4 regions of the Janthinobacterium sp. HH106 genome follow, and region 2 is predicted to be linked to each of the others. Evidence: predicted binding sites of a transcription regulator. Region 2 holds the regulator's gene; each other region holds the start of a gene.
The links. Region 2 encodes sigma-54, which starts transcription at its own class of promoters, with help from an activator protein. Its sites were predicted from a motif close to TGGCANGNAANCTGCTTT; they were not measured.
Positions count from the first base shown of each region.

Region 1 (3,186 bases), on a different contig from region 2:
GTGCCCACGGCCGGCCCCGTGCCGCCGCCCAGCATGGTGGTCACGCCGCTCATCAGCGCTTCCTCGATCTGCTGCGGGCAGATGAAGTGGATGTGCGTGTCGACGCCGCCGGCCGTGACGATCATGCCTTCGCCGGCGATGATCTCGGTGGCGCCGCCGATGGCCAGGGTCACGCCGGGCTGGATATCGGGATTGCCCGCCTTGCCGATGCCGAAAATCAGACCGTTTTTCAGGCCGATGTCGGCCTTCACGATGCCCCAGTGGTCGAGGATGACGGCATTCGTGATGACGGTGTCCATCACTTCGGCCGCGCAGCGCTGCGACTGGCCCATGCCGTCGCGGATCACCTTGCCGCCGCCGAATTTCACTTCTTCGCCGTAGATCGCGTAGTCATGCTCGATCTCGATGAACAGTTCCGTGTCGGCCAGGCGGATGCGGTCGCCCTTGGTGGGGCCGAACATCTCGGCATACGCGCTGCGGGGAATGCTGGCCATCTCAATCCTTTCCCGGTGGTGTGTCTTGCAGTTCGCCCATCACTTCGCCGTTGAAGCCGTAAACCTTGCGTTCGCCCGCCAGCGCCACCAGTTCCACCGTGCGCTGCTGGCCCGGTTCGAAGCGCACGGCCGTGCCGGCCGTGATATTGAGGCGCATGCCGTAGGCACGCCAGCGCTCGAAGGCCAGCGCCGGATTGACTTCAAAAAAGTGAAAGTGCGAGCCGACCTGGATGGGCCGGTCGCCCCGGTTGGCCACCACCACGGTGGCCGTGGCGCGCCCCGCGTTCAAGCTGATTTCGCCTTCTTCCAATTGGTATTCGCCTGGGGTCATGAGGGGCTCCTGTCAATGTCGCTTGTAGGGTTACGGTATCGGGTGGTGCACGGTCACCAGCTTGCTACCGTCGGGGAAGGTCGCTTCCACCTGGATGTCGGGGATCATCTCGGCGATGCCGTCCATGACGTCGGCGCGCGAGAGTATCTTGGTGCCGTCCGACATCAGCTGCGCCACCGACTTGCCGTCGCGCGCGCCTTCCATGATGGCGGCGCTAATCAGGGCCACCGCTTCCGGGTAATTCAATTTCAAGCCGCGCGCCAGGCGCCGTTCGGCCAGCAGCGCGGCCGTAAAAATGAGCAGCTTGTCTTTTTCGCGGGGAGTCAGGTCCATGGTTTTCCTTGCGCTTCTTTCCTGATTAAGTGTTCCAGATGCTAAGTGTTCCAGATGCGGGGCACGACGGCGTCGCGTCCCAGCATGGCGGGGCGCAGCAGCTGCCAGGCGGCCAGCATGACGCGGCGCGCCGCCTCGCTGTCGCCGCACAGCAGGCGCACCACCACCAGCGATTTCATGTGCGTGGCGCCAAACGCGGCGCCGGCCGGCACGGCGATGTCGCGCACGGCCGCCAGTACGGCGGAAGAAACAGGCCGGCCGACGGCGATCAGGGTGGCGCATACCGTGTGTCCGCCCAATCCCAGCGGGCTGGCCATCAGGGCGCCGCCGGCAGCCAGCACGCCCTGCTCCCACCACAGCAGCTTGCCGCCGCGGCGGATCTGCACCTGCTGGCTGATGCTGCCCGTATTAAAAATTTCGCCTGCGGCGCTGCGGCCCAGGCAAACGATGTCGCAGCCGATGTAGCCGGCGTCCGCCGCCAGGTCCACCTCATGTCGCAGGCGCACGCAGGCCTGGTCGAAGAAAATGCTTTCCTGCGGCAGCCACTCGATGGCGGCGCCGCTGCCCGCGCGCAGCACGATGTGCTGGCCCGAGACATGGCCGTTGGCGCGGTACCATTTGGCGGCGCCCGGCGACGTGAGCAAAGCGTGTGCGCCCTCGCCCGCCGTGGCGTCGACGGCCAGCTGGTCGCCGCCCACCACGCCGCCGGGCGGATGGATGATGATGGCGTGGCAGACGGCACCGCCTTCCGGATACAGGGGCTTTTGCACGCGCAGGGGGCCCCTGTGCGTGCGCTCGACAAGGCGGCTGACGCCATCGTGCAGCGCGAAGCCCAGGCGCAGGTGCGCCTGCCAGGCGCCGTGTGCGCTGGCTGGTGGAGGCATGACTGGGTGGCTGCTGTCTGGCATGCGGGCAATCGCGTAAATAAGCGATTACCTAAGCAGGATATGTGCCAGCATCAGGTGAAGGAAACGTGAGAATCGTGCACCGCGTTGCAGCGAATGCACCGGCATGGTGCAGCGACCGCACCGCGGCGCTTATGCCTCGGCCATGGCCAGGGTGCGCCGTTCGCGCAGCAAGGCCGTAAACAGTGCCGCGCCCAGGGGGCGGCTGAAATAATAGCCCTGCATTTCATCGCAGCCGTGTTCCGTCAGGAAGGCGACCTGCTCGCGCGTTTCCACGCCTTCGGCGATGACGCGCATGTCGAGGTTGTGCGCCAGCGAGATGACGGAACGGGCGATGGCCGCGTCGCTGCTGCTGGTGGTGACGTCGTCGACGAAGGATTTGTCGATCTTCAGCACGTCGATGGGAAAGCGCTTCAGGTAACCGAGGCTGGAATAGCCGGTGCCGAAGTCGTCGAGCGAAATGCCCACGCCGATGTCCTTCAGGCGCGTGAGGGCCGCCACGGCCTTGTCCGGGTCGCCCATCACCGTGCTTTCCGTGATCTCGATGCCCAGGCAGGCGGGCGCGATGCCGTACTTGCGCAGGGCCGCCTCGACGAAGGGCACCGTGCGGTCCTGCGCGAACTGCTTGCCGGACAGGTTGACGGCCACCTTGATGCTGCCCAGGCCCGCATCGTGCCACACGCGGATCTGCGCGCACACGCTTTCAAGCACCCATTCTCCGATAGCCGTGATCAAGCCATATTCCTCGGCCAGCGCAATGAACAGGCCGGGCGGCACCTTGCCCAGCACAGGGTTATTCCACCGCAATAACGCTTCCGCACCCAGCATGGCGCCCGTGCGCAAGCACATCTGCGGCTGGTAATGCACTTCGAATTCGTCGCGGCCGATGGCGCCGCGCAACTGCTGCTGCATGGCCAGGCGGGCGCGGATATCGCTGCCCATGCGCTCCGTGAAGAAGGCGTAATGGTCGCGCCCCATTTCCTTGGCGCGCACGAGGGCCGTGTCGGCGTGGCGCAGCACGTCGTCGAGGCTGTCGCCGTCTGCCGGGCACATGGCGATGCCGATGCTGGTGGTCAGCGCCAGGCGCTCGCCGTCAACACTCAATTCTTCGCGCAAGCCGGCC
Region 1 covers NZ_LRIC01000017.1:59,392-62,577, reverse strand. The annotation lists gene ureC (urease subunit alpha) at 1-494, opposite strand, end outside; gene JAB8_RS09370 (urease subunit beta) at 496-825, opposite strand; gene JAB8_RS09365 (urease subunit gamma) at 856-1,158, opposite strand; gene JAB8_RS09360 (urease accessory protein UreD) at 1,200-2,042, opposite strand; gene JAB8_RS09355 (GGDEF domain-containing response regulator) at 2,196-3,186, opposite strand, start outside.
Region 1: JAB8_RS09360 (urease accessory protein UreD) is a predicted target of sigma-54. The motif match lies at 2,096-2,113, and genes of this name have one in related genera.

Region 2 (3,186 bases):
TTTTCCAAGGCCAAGCTGACGCGCCTGGAAGGCACGAAAGTGACCGACGTGGCCAATGGCGCCTTCATCTCGTATGACAGCCGCAAGGAAGTATTCAAGATGGAAAATTCCGACAGCGGCACCAGCACCTCCGACGGCGGCAGCGTGCGCATGGTGATCCAGCCGAAGACCAAGGCGCCCGCGGCGGAGAAAGCGCCTGCCACACCTGTGCCAGGAACGAAATAATGGACAATACCCGTTGCGGCAGCACCCTGATCGTTCGCGGACTGCAGAAAACCTATGGCAAGCGGCAAGTCGTGCATGATGTCTCGCTGCAAGTCGAATGCGGCGAAGTGGTGGGGCTGCTGGGCCCGAACGGCGCAGGCAAGACCACCTCGTTCTACATGATCGTCGGCCTGGTGCCGTCGGATGGCGGCAGCATCGACATCAGCGGCGTGGACATTTCCAGCCTGCCGATCCACCGCCGCGCACAGATGGGCCTGTCGTATCTGCCGCAGGAGGCGTCCGTGTTCCGCAAGCTGACGGTGGAAGACAATATCCGCGCCGTGCTGGAAATCCAGACCGTCGAAGGCCGTCCTTTGAAGAAGGCCGAGATCGAGGAACGCCTGGATAAACTGCTGGCCGACTTGCAGATTGAAAAGTTGCGCGAGAACCAGGCGCTGTCCCTGTCGGGCGGCGAGCGCCGCCGCGTGGAAATCGCCCGCGCCCTGGCCACCGATCCCCGTTTCGTGCTGCTCGACGAACCGTTCGCCGGCGTCGACCCGATCGCCGTGATCGAGATCCAGCGCATCGTGCGCTTCTTGAAGGAGCGCAATATCGGCGTGCTGATCACCGATCATAATGTGCGCGAGACGCTGGGTATTTGCGACCGTGCCTACATCATCAACCAGGGCTCGGTACTGGCGTCGGGACGCCCCGACGACATCATCGCGAACGAGTCGGTACGCCGGGTCTATCTGGGCGAACACTTCCGCATGTAAGCCAATGAAACAATCATTGCAGCTGCGCACTTCGCAGCACCTGGCACTGACGCCGCAGTTGCAGCAATCGATACGCCTGTTGCAATTGTCTACTCTGGAATTGCACCAGGAACTCGAGCAACTGCTGACGGACAATCCCTTGCTCGAGCGCCTCGACGATCCGCTCGACCGTTCGCTGCGCCTGCTGTCCGACGGGGCCTTGAGCTCCACGGCCGCGCCGGCCGAAGCGCCGCCCCAGCCGCCAGGCCAGGAGGCGCCCGCGGCGCCGGCCGAAGCGGAAACCTTTGACGGCGAGGCGGGCGAGGGCCCGGCCGCCGCGGATGGCGGCGACAGCGACTGGAGCGAGGCGAGCCGGGGCAAGGCGCCCGACGACGAAGATTCCCGCCCGCAACTGGAGGCCCATCACTGCACCCTGCGCGAACACCTGATGGAGCAGATGCGCGTGACGGTGCTCGAATTGCGCGACCGCGCGCTGGTCGAGCTGATCATCGACGCGCTCGACGACAATGGCTACCTGGAAGAGTCGCTCGACGACATCCTGGCGCGCCTGCCGGAAGAGCTGGAAATCGATGCCGACGAGATGCGCACGGCCTTGTCGCTGCTGCAAAGTTTCGATCCACCGGGCGTGGGCGCGCGCAATGCGTCCGAATGCCTGGCGCTGCAAATCAAGCGCTTGCCGCACATCGCCATGGTGACGCGGCGCATGGCCCTCGTCATCGTGGAAAAGCACCTGGCCTGGTTTGCCCAGCGCGATTTCAACAAGCTGAAAAAAGCCCTCGATTGCGACGATGAAGACTTGCGTGAAGCGCAGACGGTAATTCGCCAGTGCAACCCGCATCCGGGCGCCGTGTTCGCTGCGGACGTGTCCGATTACGTGGTGCCCGACGTCGTCGTCAAGCGCGCGCGCAATGGCTGGCAAGTGACCCTGAACAACGACGTCATGCCGCGCCTGCGCGTCAATGCCATGTACGCCAACTTGCTCAAGCAGGGCAAGGGCGAGGGTGCCATGGGTGCACAGTTGCAGGAAGCCAAGTGGCTGATCAAGAATATGCGCCAGCGCTTCGACACGATTCTGCGCGTGGCGCAGGCGATAGTAGAAAGACAAAAGAACTTTTTCTCGCATGGGGCTGTTGCCATGCGCCCCCTTGTGCTCCGTGAAATAGCTGATACACTGGGTTTACACGAGAGTACTATCTCGCGGGTAACAACTCAAAAGTACATGCTGACCCCGCACGGCATGTTCGAGTTGAAATATTTCTTTGGTAGCCACGTCGCCACCGAAGCGGGGGGCGAAGCGTCATCGACGGCGATACGGGCATTGATCGTGCAACTGACAGGAGCAGAAGACCCTAAAAATCCTTTATCCGACAGTAAGATTGCGGACATGCTGGGGGAACAAGGCATGGTGATTGCGCGACGTACTGTTGCCAAATACCGGGAAGCGTTAAAAATTCCGCCAGTGAGCCTGCGTAAGTGTTTGTAAGTTTTTTTCGGTTCCTCTGCGGGCCGGATACGATGGACCGCACGAACCCGATCATCTTTAGGAGTGTGTATGAATCTCACCATCAGCGGACATCATATCGAAGTGACACCAGCCATCCGTGAATACGTACAAACGAAGCTGGAGCGCGTGAAACGTCATTTCGATCAAGTTATCGATATCGCCGTGATTCTGACCGTCGACAACCTCAAAGAGAAAGAAAAACGCCAAAAGGCCGAAGTCAACCTGCGTCTGAGTGGCAAAACTGTCTATGTGGAAAGCCTGGCACACGACCTGTATGCCGCGATCGATACCCTGATCGACAAGCTCGATAGGCAAGTGATGAAATACAAAACCAAAGTGCAAGGGCACGGTAAAGAGGCGATCAAGCATCTGCCAGACAGTTCGGAAGAAGAATTCGCCCCCGCCTAAGCGGCCCGCGACTTTCAACCGGCTGTGATCAACTAAGGGCGCACATTGCGCCCTTTTTTGCGTCCAGCGAAACGCAATGTTCGCCGCGCAGGCGCTAGAATGTTTGCACTTTCACTTCTTTCCTGCCTGCCATGAGCGACCTCGTCCAGATTTCCATCCGCCACCGCACGGGCCACATCGTGCTCGACCGTCCGAAAGCCTTGAATTCCCTGTCGCTGGAGATGGTGCGCGCCCTGAGCGCGGCCTTGCTGGCATGGCGCGACGATCCGCAGGTGGACGCCGTGGTGATCCGCT
Region 2 covers NZ_LRIC01000073.1:81,386-84,571, forward strand. The annotation lists gene lptA (lipopolysaccharide transport periplasmic protein LptA) at 1-225, shown strand, start outside; gene lptB (LPS export ABC transporter ATP-binding protein) at 225-980, shown strand; gene JAB8_RS27095 (RNA polymerase factor sigma-54) at 985-2,463, shown strand; gene raiA (ribosome-associated translation inhibitor RaiA) at 2,533-2,892, shown strand; gene JAB8_RS27105 (enoyl-CoA hydratase/isomerase family protein) at 3,024-3,186, shown strand, end outside.

Region 3 (3,186 bases), on a different contig from region 2:
ATCGATGATGGTAAACGTCATCGCCATATTCGTCGTGGCCGCCGAGCCCGTGCCGGCCAGGGCATCGAGGTACAACTGCATGAAAGGCAGGGCCTGGAAGTCGAAGGCCAGGGTCGCGCCCGGTTGGCCGACGACGAAATTGACGGTCATCGCGGTACTGGAACCGTTGCGTCCCGAGGCGTCGGCGCTGCCGCCGCCCGTGAGGAAGGTTTCCGCCGCATTCACCGTGTGCGTACTGGTCGAGCCTGGCGGAAAGGGGGGGATTTGCGAGGTGACGATCTGCGCCTCGCCGCGCGCAAACGAGGCCGTGCCCATGCCTTGTTGCGTAAAATCATTTTCCCCCTTGGTGACGGCGCCGCGTGTCGCTTGCTGCGCATCGATCTCGTTGCTGCCGCCGTGGATGACGCTGCTGCCATTGAGCGTGGCGGTGGTGCGCGACAGGTCGATATTGCTGACCAAGGTGGTGGAGCCGGTGGGGTTGCTGATGACGAGGCCAAAGACGCTGGTGTACGAATAGCCATAGGCGGCGGCGCCGGCAGTGCCGCTGCTGCCCAGCAACAGCAAGGCCAGCAAGGCCGTTGACAAGCGGGTACAAGAAAATGTAGTCATGAAAATCCTCATCTGCCGGTCGGCCGCGTTGTAAGGAAAACCGACAGGCTTGCCACATAAAAAAAGGCGAGGAGACTCCCTCGCCTGTAAATCCCCCTGTTGCCTGGTTCAGGCGGCAACCTTGCGGCGGCGGGCATAGCCCAGGCCAGCCAGGCCCAGACCCAGCAGTGCCAGAGTGCCAGGTTCCGGCACCGCCTGTTTCACCAGGTCCACGCTTTCCACCGCATTCAAGGTCAAGGTGTAGTTGCCGGCCGTTAAAGCATTGCTGACGGAGCTGAAGTTGCTGCCGCAGCCCGTACCCACGCCCGTGCCCGTGGGCGTGCCGCAGCCGGAAGGGTCGTAGGTGAACAGGTTGCCGCGCGTCAGGAAATTGGTCGCCAGACTGGTGTTCAGGTTGGCGCCGTCGGCGTTTTCCGTGCCACCGAAGATGCCCGAGCCGATCACGCCATCGGGCGTCCAGTTGAACACCGTCAGGCCCGCCGCATCCGTGATGGTGAAGGTGACGACCAGGTTGGCCGTGGCCGTGGACAACTGGCCGACCGTGCTTTGCAGGAAGACCTGCATGAAGGGCGACGCCAGGAAGTCAAAGCTCAGCGTCGCCGTGGGCGAACCGACGACGAAATCGACGGAAAAACCTGTGGTCGAGCCATTGCGCCCGGAGGCATCGGCCGTACCGGCAGGGCCGCCCAGATGGGCTTCGGCCACGTTCACCACCTGGGTGGAGGTGGAGCCGGGCGGGAACGAAGGGAACTGCGTGCTGACGATCTGCGCATCGCCGCGCGAATAGGTGCCAGTGGGGCCTTGCTGGGTGAAGTCGTTTTCGCCCTTGGTGACGGCCCCGACGTTGGCGCGCGGCGCGTCGAGCGAACCGGCGCCGCCGTTGATGACGCTCACGCCGTTCAGGGTGGCCGTGCTGCGCGAAATCGTGGTGCTGTTGGCCACCGTGATCTGGCCCGTCGGCACGGCGATGACCAGGCCGAAGATGTTGTTGTAGGAATAGCCGTAGGCGCCCGCTTGTGCGCTACCGGCCGCGCACAGCATGGCCAGTGTCGCTGCTGCCGGGAGCAGTTTCAGTTTAGAAAGTTTCATGTCATTCACCTCGTGGTTGAGTGAGTCTGGAAGTCTTGCCTGAGTCCTGTCGGCAGGTGCTCATGGCCAGACTTAAGCGACTTCCATGCCAACGCATGAGGTTCTTTTGAAATCAATGACTTGGCGTGCTTTTGTTGACACAGTGCAGGTGTTGCCGGACGCGTTGTAAGAAAAACCGACGGCGCCCGTCAAGGCTGGCTATCACGGGGCGACGAGCCCAGCAGGGCGTGCAGATGGGGCAGCAAGCGTTGCCCTGGCACATAGTCGCGCATGGCCGTGGCCAGTTGACGCGCGGCCAACCTGGCGCGGCCATCGTCGAGCATGCGCGTGGCGGCATGGCGCAAGGCGGTTTCCTGGAAACGGTCGGCGCGCAGCAGCAGGCCGGCGCCGGCGCCCGCGATGCCGTGCATGTTGAGGAATTGGTCGAGGTTGCCGGCGATGCCGATGACGGGTACGCCTGCCGTCAGCGCCTGCTGGCTGGTGGGGCTGCCGCCGTTGCAGATCACCAGGCTGGCGCGGCGGGCGGCCGCGTCGCCCGGCAGAAAGGGCGCGACATAGGCATTCGGCGGCACGGCATCGACGCGGATGGTGCCGGCCGTGGCCGCCAGCACGGTGACGGGCAGGGGCGCCAGCGCGCGCAGCACGCGCGGCAGCAATTGCCCCTGGCCCGAGCTGCCCAGCGTGACATAGACGATCGGCCGTCCGCTGCTCAGTTCCGGTCGCTGCCACCAGTCCGGCAAGTCGAGCGGCGGCGCCCAGATGATGGGGCCCAGGTAGTCGTGCGTGGGTGGCATGCCATGCGGCGGGAACAGCTGGGGAATATCGGCGTACAAGGTGCGGTCGGCATCCGTATAGATGCGCCGCAGGTCGCTGCCCAGCGATGGCAGGCCATGGCGTCGGCGCACGCGGTTCAGGGGGACGGCATGCGAGGCGAAGGCCAGCGGGCGGATCAGGCGGAACAGGGGATCGGCCAGCCAGATGGGCAGCACGCCCGTCAGGGGCAGGCTGGGCACCGTGTAATGCTGGCGCACCCAGGGACTCCAGTAGGCGTTGCTGACGGTAATGTAGGGAATGTGCTGCAGGCGCGCGCTGACGGAGAGCGACAGGCGAAAGTCGCCGATCACGAGATCGGGCTGGGCTGCATTAAGCAGGCGCAAGTCATCTTCCACGTACGCATGCAAGGTGCTTTCCGTATAGACGGGCTTGCCGTGGGCCAGCGCCTGCAGAAATTGCAGTGATGAAATGCTGTCGATGCGCCAGCGGCGGAAGTGGGCTTGCCTGAAACAAAAGTCATACCCATCGGCGCAGGCAAAGTGCACTTCGTACGCTTCCTCGTCCAGGCCCTGGGCCAGGCTCAGTGGGCGGCCAACATGGGCCAGGGTCACTGCCTCGGCCATAAAGAGGATTTTCTTGCGCGCCATAGGGTCGCTTGCACTCGTGCTGTAGGGGATGCCTGCCAAGTTGGAGTGGCGCCACGCCGTTTAGTTC
Region 3 covers NZ_LRIC01000008.1:37,999-41,184, reverse strand. The annotation lists gene JAB8_RS04505 (EDSAP-1 family PEP-CTERM protein) at 1-609, opposite strand, end outside; gene JAB8_RS04500 (EDSAP-1 family PEP-CTERM protein) at 718-1,698, opposite strand; gene JAB8_RS04495 (glycosyltransferase) at 1,887-3,119, opposite strand.
Region 3: JAB8_RS04500 (EDSAP-1 family PEP-CTERM protein) is a predicted target of sigma-54. The motif match lies at 1,772-1,789, and genes of this name have one in related genera.

Region 4 (3,186 bases), on a different contig from region 2:
CTTGCAGCACCGGCAGCAGGCGCGCATCGCTGCTGCCCGCCAGCGCCTGCACGGCGGCCTTGCGCGTGGCGGCGTCGGGTGCATGCAGGTTGGCGCTGGCGATCAGCACTTGCAATAGTTGTTGAATTTCAGCGTCGCTTTCCCGCGCCAGCGCGGTGCGGATCAGGGGGAGCTGCGCGGGGTCGACCGCCTTTTGCAAGGCTTGCGCGGCGGCCAGGCGGGCGCTGCGCTCCGGCGCCAGCAACTGCAAACCCGACAAGGCGCCTGCCACGGCCGCGCGCAAGCGGTTGTTGACCATCACGCCATCGATGCCGTCGGGCATCGGCACGTTCCGGCCGATTGCCGGGTCAACCGCCTGCTCGCCGTCAACGATGTACACCTTGCCGTCGGGCGCGGCGTACAAGGCGTCGTCCTGCAGCGCTTGCAGCACCTTGGCAGCCTCGGGCGTGGCCAGGGCGGCTATCTGCGCCACGGCGGCGACCCTGGCGTCGGGATCGTCGCCGGCCAGCGGCTTGAGCAGGTCGGGAGGGATGGCGGCCTGCGCCAGCGAGGATAGCAACAGGCAGGCGAGGACCAGCAGTTTGGGGAGAAGCTGCATGTGCATGGATTCCATGTAGTAAAGCCGATGTCTTGATAGGTATCCTTCCCCCAAAGACAAGGACAGGGGTCAGACCCGCCGGGTCTGACCCCAGCTCTTTGCCTGGGGTTGCGGCGACGAATCGACGCGCAAGCTTTTTACAGCTTCTGCTTGCCCTCATTACCCTTGATATACGGGCTCCACGGCTGGGCGCGTATCGGTTCCTTGGTTTTCCACACGACATTGAATTGCCCATCGGCCTTGATCTCGCCGATCATCACGGGCTTGTGCAAGTGGTGGTTCGTTGCATCCATGGTCAGGGTGAAGCCCGATGGCGCCTTGACGCTCTGGCCCGCCATGGCGGCGATCACCTTGTCCGTGTCCGTCGATTTCGCCTTTTCCACGGCTTGCGCCCACATGTGGATGCCCACATAGGTCGCTTCCATCGGGTCGTTCGTCACCACCGAACCCGCGTTCGGCAGCTTTTGCGCCACCGCATACGCCTTCCACTGCTTGATGAAGGCGGTATTTACCGGATTCTTGACGGATTCAAAATAATTCCACGCCGCCAGGTGACCGAGCAAGGGCTTGGTATCGATGCCGCGCAGCTCTTCCTCGCCCACGGAAAACGCGACGACGGGCACGTCCGTGGCTTTCAGGCCCGCATTGCCCAGCTCCTTGTAGAACGGCACGTTCGAATCGCCATTGATGGTGGAAATGACGGCCGTCTTGCCGCCCGTGGAAAACTTCTTGATGTTGGCGACGATGGTTTGATAGTCGGCATGGCCGAACGGCGTGTAGACCTCGCTGATATCGCTGTCCTTGACTCCCTTGCTTTTCAAAAAGGCGCGCAGGATCTTGTTGGTGGTGCGCGGATACACGTAATCCGTGCCCAGCAGCACGAAACGCTTGGCCCCGCCGCCATCTGTGCTCATCAGGTATTCGACGGCGGGGATCGCCTGCTGGTTGGGCGCGGCGCCCGTATAAAACACATTCTTTTCCAGCTCCTCGCCCTCGTATTGCACCGGGTAAAACAGCAGGCTGTTGAGTTCCTTGAAGACGGGCAAAACCGACTTGCGCGACACGGACGTCCAGCAGCCGAATACCACGGCCACCTTGTCTTGCGCTACCAGTTGTCTCGCTTTTTCCGCGAACAAAGGCCAGTTCGACGCGGGGTCGACGACGACGGCTTCCAGCTTCTTGCCCAGCAAGCCACCCTTGGCATTGATCTCGGCAATCGTCATCAGCGCCACATCCTTGAGCGACGTTTCTGAAATGGCCATGGTGCCCGACAGGGAGTGCAAGATGCCGACCTTGATCGTATCGGCGGCCAGGGCTGCCTGCATATAAGTGGACGTGGCCAGGGCGAATGCGCCGGCGGCGGCCGCTTTCAGGATGATGCGTCGTGACATGGGGACTCCTGTGATGGGTTCGTGGGGTCGAGCTGGGCCTGCCATGTTGTTAAAGCAGAATGCGTGCCAGCGCCTACAGCTGTCCGCCATGGTGCACGCGGCGCTCGCCGCACGAAAAAAAACCTGGCTGCACAAGGACTGTGCAGCCAGGTTTCAAATTGCCGTAAAACGGTGCGCCGGAGGCTTTAATCCTTGCGCGGCAAGCCTCTCAAGCGGCGCCAGCCCTTGCGGCCCAGCGGGAACAGCAGCACGAAAGCGATCAGCCACGGCAGGATGTAAGCCATGGCCGTGATGGCGTTGGCCACGCCTTCCGACAGGTTGTCCGTGAAATTGCCCAACGCACGCTTGACGGGCCGCCAGAACGATTGCTTGCCTTCAGCGCTGATCATTACGTTCAGCAAGTCCGTGTCGATGCGCTGCATTAATAGCGCATTGGCCGCCGTCGCCTGCTCCAGCTCCACTTGCACGTTGGCCAGCTCCTTCGTCACCTTGATCAGGGCGTCGACGTTCGCGCCAGAGCGCTTTTCCAGGTCTTGCAGCTGCGCCTGGTACTGTTTCAGCATCTCCAGGCGCTTCTTGCTGTCGAGCACAGGACGGCCCAGGTCTTCCACCTTGGTGCCCTGGCTGGTGACGTCGCCATCGGCCGCGACCAGCGCGACGAGCTTTTTGATGCCGGCCGGCTTGGCGCGCATGCTGATGCGCGCATGCACGTAGCGGCCGCTGTCGAGGCTGGAATCGAGCAGCAGACAGCCGTTTTCCGTATCGGCCTTGCAGGCGGCGACCACTTTTTCATACAGGGGCCGCACTTGCGCCTCGCTCGTATCGACGCTGACATTGTGTTCATAGGCAAGAAACTCGCTGCCTTTTTCCTTGCCATCGAGACGCGCGGCGCTCGATTGCCCGCCGCTCTCGCCCTTGCCGCCGCAACCGGCCAGCAACATCAGGCCGAACAGACCAAGATACACTTTTTTCATGATTTCTTTCTTGAAATTATTTTTTCAGCGGCAACAATTCGATATCGGGCAAGTGCGCGGCCACGTCCTGCACCGTGGCATGGCAGGTCAGCGAGGCGATCACCTGGGGCAGCGGTGCCGGCCAGATTTCCGGCAGATCGCGCTCTTCCGGCGCCAGCACGGGAAAGGCCAGCTGTTCCTGCGGCGGCGTGAAGGCGGCCGCGACACCAGGCTTGTTGCCGCG
Region 4 covers NZ_LRIC01000045.1:78,225-81,410, forward strand. The annotation lists gene urtB (urea ABC transporter permease subunit UrtB) at 1-598, opposite strand, end outside; gene urtA (urea ABC transporter substrate-binding protein) at 736-1,989, opposite strand; gene JAB8_RS17145 (DUF4349 domain-containing protein) at 2,175-2,963, opposite strand; gene JAB8_RS17150 (transglutaminase family protein) at 2,980-3,186, opposite strand, start outside.
Region 4: urtA (urea ABC transporter substrate-binding protein) is a predicted target of sigma-54. The motif match lies at 2,041-2,058, and genes of this name have one in related genera.